DNA from 2 places in the Pseudarthrobacter sp. HLT1-3 genome. Region 2 is predicted to be linked to the other one. Evidence: riboswitches for the same ligand, from Rfam matches in the RefSeq annotation. Region 2 holds a riboswitch; the other holds the start of a gene.

Region 1 (3,202 bases), on a different contig from region 2:
AGCTCGTCGACCGGCTCGACGTCGAACTGGTGGTCCTGGCCCGCTACATGCAGGTCCTCAGCGACGACCTCACCCGCCGGCTGGACGGCCGCGCCATCAACATCCACCACTCCTTCCTGCCCAGCTTCAAGGGCGCCAAGCCCTACCACCAGGCGCACGCCCGCGGCGTGAAGACCGTCGGCGCCACCGCCCACTACGTCAACGCGGAGCTGGATGAGGGCCCGATCATCTCCCAGCAGGTGGTAGAGGTGGACCACACCTTCGGAGCCGCCGACCTCGTGGCCGCCGGACGTGACACCGAGCGGAAAGCTCTGTCCAACGCCGTCCGCTGGCACTGCGAGGGACGCGTCTTCCTGCAGGGCAACAGGACCGTCGTGCTCCGCTGACCCTCCCCCGGGCGCCGCGCCGGCCGGACCGCGGCGCCGCACGGAGCGGACCGCGAGGCCGCCCGCACGCGTTCCCGCCCAGTTGCACCCCGCCACACCGCAGAAGCCCGGCGTGTTCCCCATGACCACGCCGGGCTTTGCCGTGTCCGGGCAGAAGCAACCGGGCAGGAGCGCTCGATATCCACCCGGCCATGCCGTTCCCTCTTCGGCGCCGCCGTGGCACACTGGGGGAACTATCGAGTGACTGGGGGGATTCCACGTCAGGAGATCGTCATGGGCACTGCGATGCACCCCCGCACTTCCTGCAGTTGGCGGGCGGTGAGCAACTCGTGATGATCGGCTGGGCCTACCTGATGGCGGCAATCATGACCATTGACGGGCTCCTGCTGGGACTGCTGCTGCTCAACGTGAAGTGGCCAAAGCACTGAGCCCGCGCACTGAGCGACCCGCTGAACCCAAACCCTTTCCGGCCGGGACGGCCGTCCGGGCCGGTTGACCTGATCCCCGGGCCGCATCCACTTTGCTGGCTAGGAAACATTTCCTGCGTGCGGGCGTAATTTTGGTATGTGGTCCACGCAACAGCTACAGTGTGAGGTGTGTCACCCACAAAAGACACATGCTTTTGATCTGCGGCGGGAGAGTCCTGCCGGTACGTTCGGCAGGCGCCGTAGGAGCAAATCCTCCCCAGGAATCTCTCAGGCCCACGTACCGCCGCGGCGAGGCAACTCTGGAAAGCAGTCCGGTTACCGGGCTCACCGAAGGTGCAAGCGGAACTCTGCAACATCAGGGTCCGCGGAAACTCTCAGGTCACAGACAGAGCGGGGAGGAACCCTACTCAAAGTGGCGCCCTTGGTGCCGCCTGAAATATGGAGTTCCCGCGTGACGAACCAGTCCTGCCCGTCGACATTCGCCGGCCGCCTCACCGGCGCCCGCGTCACCAGCGCCCCCGTCACTGCCGCCCGCCCCACCGGCGCCCGCGTCACCAGCGCCCGCCACACTGCCGCCCGCCGCCAGGCCGACGTCGACACCACTGCGAGCTCATCGGCCACCAAGCCGGGCACCGGCTTCGCCGCCCACTCTCTCTACCCCGGTCCCGCGGATCTCAAGATCCCGCTGCCGGAGTAGCCCTCAACGTGGTACCGGTCCCGGTTCTTGGGGGACCGGAACCGGTACCACCCCGGCCGTTGACCGGTAGTCCGCCGCCGTCGTTCGCACAAGTTGTTCTCACTAAAGGTATTCACCATGGCTGTTGGAGTCTTCGATCTTTTTTCCATCGGGATTGGGCCGTCCAGTTCGCACACTGTCGGTCCGATGCGGGCCGCGGCGGTGTTCGCTGAGGAGTTGAAGGCCTCCGGTGTGCTGGACCGGGTGGCGGGACTGCGGGTGGATCTGTACGGGTCGCTGGCCGCGACCGGGCACGGGCACGGCACGATGACGGCGATCCTGCTGGGCCTGGAAGGCTTCCACCCGGAGCTGATCCTGCCGGCGGAGGTGGAGCAACGCCTCGCGGCGATCGCGGAGACCGGCACCCTGCAACTCGCCGGGGCCGGTGCGGGGGTGGCGCTGCCGTACGGGGTGCAGGACATGGTGCTGCGGCCGCTGACGATCCTGCCGCGGCACACCAACGGGATGACGTTCACGGTCTCCGACGCCGCCGGTGCGGTGCTGCACACGGCGACGTTCTTCTCCGTGGGCGGCGGGTTCATCGTCCGCGAGGGCGAGGAGGACGCGGCGCTGAAGGAACTCGATGAATCCAAGAAGGAACTCCCGCTGCCGTTCCGGACCGCCGCGGAACTGCTGGGCCGCTGCCAGGCCAAGGGCCTCTCGATCGGGGAGATCATGTTCATCAACGAACGCGCCTCCCGCACCGAAGCCCAGATCCGGGAGGGGCTGCTGCACATTTACTCCGTGATGGAGGCCTGCGTCCAGGTCAGCCTGGGCCGCGAGGGCCTGCTCCCGGGCGGGCTGAAGGTCCGCCGCCGGGCACCGGACTGGCACGACCGGCTCCTGAAGGAGGACAAGGACCGGGACCCGAAGTACTGGCAGGAATGGGTGAACCTGATCGCGCTGGCCGTGAACGAGGAAAACGCCTCCGGCGGGCGCGTCGTGACCGCCCCGACCAACGGCGCCGCCGGGATCATCCCCGCCGTGCTCTACTACGCACTGCACTTCGCCCCCGGCATGGACAAAGCCACCCAAACCGACCGTGACGACGTCGTGGTGAAGTTCCTGCTGACCGCCGCGGCGATCGGGGTGCTCTACAAGGAACAGGCCTCGATCTCCGGGGCCGAGGTCGGCTGCCAGGGCGAGGTCGGCTCGGCGTCCTCGATGGCCGCCGCGGGCCTGGCCGAAGTCATGGGCGGCACCCCGCAGCAGGTCGAAAACGCCGCGGAAATCGCGATGGAACACAACCTCGGCCTGACCTGCGACCCGATCGGCGGGCTCGTGCAGATCCCCTGCATCGAACGCAACGCGATCGCCGCCGCGAAAGCCATCAACGCCGCCAAAATGGCCCTCTGGGGCGACGGCACCCACCGCGTCTCCCTCGACGAAGTCATCATCACCATGCGCGAAACCGGCAAGGACATGAGCTCCAAATACAAGGAAACCGCCATGGGCGGCCTCGCCGTCAACGTCGTCGAATGCTGATTCCCTAACGCTCCTGCTTCTTGAGGGCCCAGTCGTGGTCCCTAATTGTTCAGCGCCGCCCACAGGTTCAGGGACGAGGCGAACACCAGCCAGGACAAATAGGGGAGCATCAGGAGCCCGGCGGTGCGGCTGATCGGGCCAAAGCGCAGCACCGTGACAGCCACCGC
Region 2 (3,202 bases):
CGGCCAGGAGATGGCTTCCATTTCCGCGGTCGCGTTCAGCTTCATGGTGCACGATCCCAGCGGGATCATGGTCCGGTCCAGGGACAGGTCCCGGTCGGAGAGACGGCGGATGTACCGCAGCAGCTGGGTCTCGGAACGGTGCGTGTTGAACACCGGGTGCTGCAGGTAATCGGAGGTGCGCTCGACGGCGGCGTCCAGCGCAAACGCAGAGTCCGTGCCTGCGGCGGTCACGCTGGCGCCGAACGCGGCGACGACGTCGGCGACGATGGCCGCCGTCGTGGCTTCATCCGTGGAGATGCCGACGGTGTCCGCGTCGATGGTGCGCAGGTTGATGCCGCGCGCCTCGGCAGCGGCGATGATCTCCGCGGCCTTGCCCGGGACCGAGACGGTGACGGTGTCGAAGAAGCTGGTGTGCAGGACGTCCCGACCCGCAGCCTTCAGCGAGGCGGCGATGGTCTGGGCATGGCCGCTGGCGGTCTCGGCGATGGCCTTCAGTCCGTCCGGGCCGTGGTAGACAGCGTAGAAGGAGGACACGATGGCCAGCAGGGCCTGCGCCGTGCAGATGTTGGACGTGGCCTTTTCGCGGCGGATGTGCTGCTCGCGGGTCTGCAGAGCGAGGCGGTACGCCGGGACACCGGCGTTGTCCTTGGAGACGCCGACAAGGCGGCCGGGCATGGATCGTTCCAGGCCCTTCTGGACGGCCATGTAGGCGGCGTGCGGGCCGCCGAAGAACAGCGGAACGCCCATGCGCTGGGTGGAGCCGACGGCGATGTCGGCGCCCTGCTCGCCCGGAGGGGTGATCAGGGTCAGCGCCAGCAGGTCCGCGGCCACGGTGACGAGTGCGCCGCGGTCCTTGGCGGCGGCGATCACGCCGGACTGGTCCCAGACGCGGCCGGAGACGCCCGGCTGCTGCAGGACGATGCCGTTGATGTCGCCGTCGGGCAGGCCCTGGGACAGGTCCGCGACCTCGACTTCGAAGCCGAGGGCCTCGGCGCGGCCCTTGACGATCGCGATGGTCTGCGGCAGAACGTCGGCGTCGAGGACGGTCTTGCCGTCGTGCGCCGCCTTGTTCTTGTTGGCCCGGCGCATCATCAGCACGGCTTCGGCGACGGCGGTGGCTTCGTCCAGCAGCGAGGCGTTCGCGATCGGCAGGCCAACGAGGTCCTGGACCATGGTCTGGAAGTTCAGCAGCGCCTCGAGCCGGCCCTGGGAAATCTCCGGCTGGTACGGCGTGTACGCGGTGTACCAGGCCGGGGCCTCGAGGATGTTGCGGCGGATCACCGGCGGGGTGAGCGTGTCGTAGTAGCCCTGCCCGATCATCTGGACCGCGGTCTGGTTCTTGGCGGCGAGCTTGCGGAGTGCGGCCAGGACCTCGACCTCGCTGAGGGCCTCGGTGAGCTGCAGCGGGGAATCCTGCCGGATGTTCTTCGGTACTGCCGTGTCAACGAGCGCGTCGACGGTGTCGTAGCCGACAGCCTTCAACATGGCGTCGACGTCGGCCTGTCGGCGGGCACCGATGTGCCGGTCAACGAAAGACGTGGAGGCTGAGGTAACAGTCACAAGGAACTCCATAACTAAGGCGGCGCAGGGTGCGCCACATTGATTCGGGTTCCTCCCCACTCTGTATTGGACCTGAGAGTTTCCGCGCTGCCTTGCTCTCGCATGGCTCCGCTTGCACCGTCGGTGAGCACAGCATGTCCGAGGACAGCCTGCTACTTTCCAGAGTTGCCTTGCCGCGGCGGTACGTGGGCCTGAGAGATTCCTGGGGAGGATTTGCTCCTACGGCGCCTGCTTGTACCTACTTGCAGAACTCTCCCGCCGCAGATCAAAGGCATATTAAGTTGGCGTGACAACAGTCACAGCACTCATTGTCCTATGTCCGGCCCGCGTCCGCAAACTAGTGACCCCGCCCCGGCGAGAGTTAAGCGCGGGTCCCGCCACCGGCGCGAATTGGCGGGACAGCTGCGGGGTCGCCGTAAACTTCGGTATATATCAAGCTGTTGGTGACAGCTTGATATATACCGCCCTACCCTGCGAGTTCGCAGGTCTCCGGCGATCTCGGCGCCGGCCGAGCCGGTCCCGGCCAGTGAGCCGGCCGGCGTCCAGCCGGGCGTCAGCCGCGGAGCCGCCCGAGTGCGGCGAGCAGGCTTTCGACGTCGGGACCGACCGCCGGCAGCGGTCCGCCCGGGCCGCGCGCCAGCATGGCGTTGAAGTACAGCCCGTCACCCATATAGAGGACGGGCTTGGCCATGGCTGGCCCGACGTCGGCCGCCAGCAGTTCCAGCCAGCCCGCCTGCGCGGCGGCCATCCGGCGCAGGGTTTCCTGGTGGGCCACCTCCGCCAGCCGGGTGGCAGCGACGAAAGCCCGGTCCAGCGGGGTGTCCGCCCACACCGAGGACGTGATGAAGTACGCGGCCGCGCCTTCCGCGGCGGCGGCCATGGCGGCGAGGTCGTCGGCGAGCAGCCGGTCCAGCCGTTCCAGAAGGACCGAGATCATCGCTTCCTTGTTCGGGAAGTGGTACAGCAGCCCGCCCTTGGAGACGCCGGCCAGCTTCGCCACCGCATCAAGGGTCGCGGCGCGTTCGCCCTCCTCGATCAGCAGGGATTCGAAGGCGTCAAGGACGGCTTCGCGGGCGACGGGTTTTCTAGCCATGGTTCCAATCATGCCCCGCGGCGGGGCTGGGGGTTTTACAGGCCGCTTCTTAACTGTACCGTCCAGACGGTATAGTTAAGATCATGAGCGAGACTTCCTTCACCCGCAGCAGCACCGGCACCCTCGGCAGCTCCGCCGCGGGCACCCCGCGCCTCCATGCCGCGGGCGCCCCGTCGCACCCGACGCCGCGTGCCCCCTGGCGCGACTGGCTGGCCCTGGCGCTGCTGATGTTTCCGGTGCTGCTCGTGGCGGTCGACAACACCGCCCTGACCTTTGCGCTGCCGGCCATCGCGCGCAGCCTCGACGCCTCCGGGGTGGAGCTGCTGTGGATCGTGGACGCCTATCCGCTGGTACTCGCCGGGCTGCTCGTAGCGATGGGCAGCCTCGGCGACAGGATCGGCCGGCGCCGGCTGCTCTTCATCGGCAGCACGGGCTTCGCCTTTGTCTCCGCTGTCACAGCCTTCGCACCGAGTGCCGAATGGCTGATCGCCGGCCGCGCCGGGCTGGGATTCTTCGGCGCCATGCTGATGCCTTCCACGCTGTCCCTGA

The links. A riboswitch is a leader RNA that binds a small molecule or an ion and turns the genes downstream of it on or off. The one in region 2 is predicted to bind glycine.
Region 1: another riboswitch for glycine. It lies ahead of AC50X9_RS02755 (hypothetical protein); the one in region 2 lies ahead of gcvP (aminomethyl-transferring glycine dehydrogenase).

What each region holds. Positions count from the first base shown of each region.
Region 1 covers NZ_JBWZCJ010000002.1:223,280-226,481, reverse strand. The annotation lists gene purU (formyltetrahydrofolate deformylase) at 1-386, shown strand, start outside; gene AC50X9_RS02760 (hypothetical protein) at 578-814, shown strand; glycine riboswitch at 1,010-1,107, shown strand; gene AC50X9_RS02755 (hypothetical protein) at 1,266-1,511, shown strand; gene AC50X9_RS02750 (L-serine ammonia-lyase) at 1,629-3,035, shown strand; gene AC50X9_RS02745 (TspO/MBR family protein) at 3,077-3,202, opposite strand, start outside.
Region 2 covers NZ_JBWZCJ010000037.1:5,264-8,465, forward strand. The annotation lists gene gcvP (aminomethyl-transferring glycine dehydrogenase) at 1-1,572, opposite strand, end outside; glycine riboswitch at 1,612-1,728, opposite strand; glycine riboswitch at 1,730-1,828, opposite strand; gene AC50X9_RS20025 (TetR/AcrR family transcriptional regulator) at 2,114-2,653, opposite strand; gene AC50X9_RS20030 (MFS transporter) at 2,737-3,202, shown strand, end outside.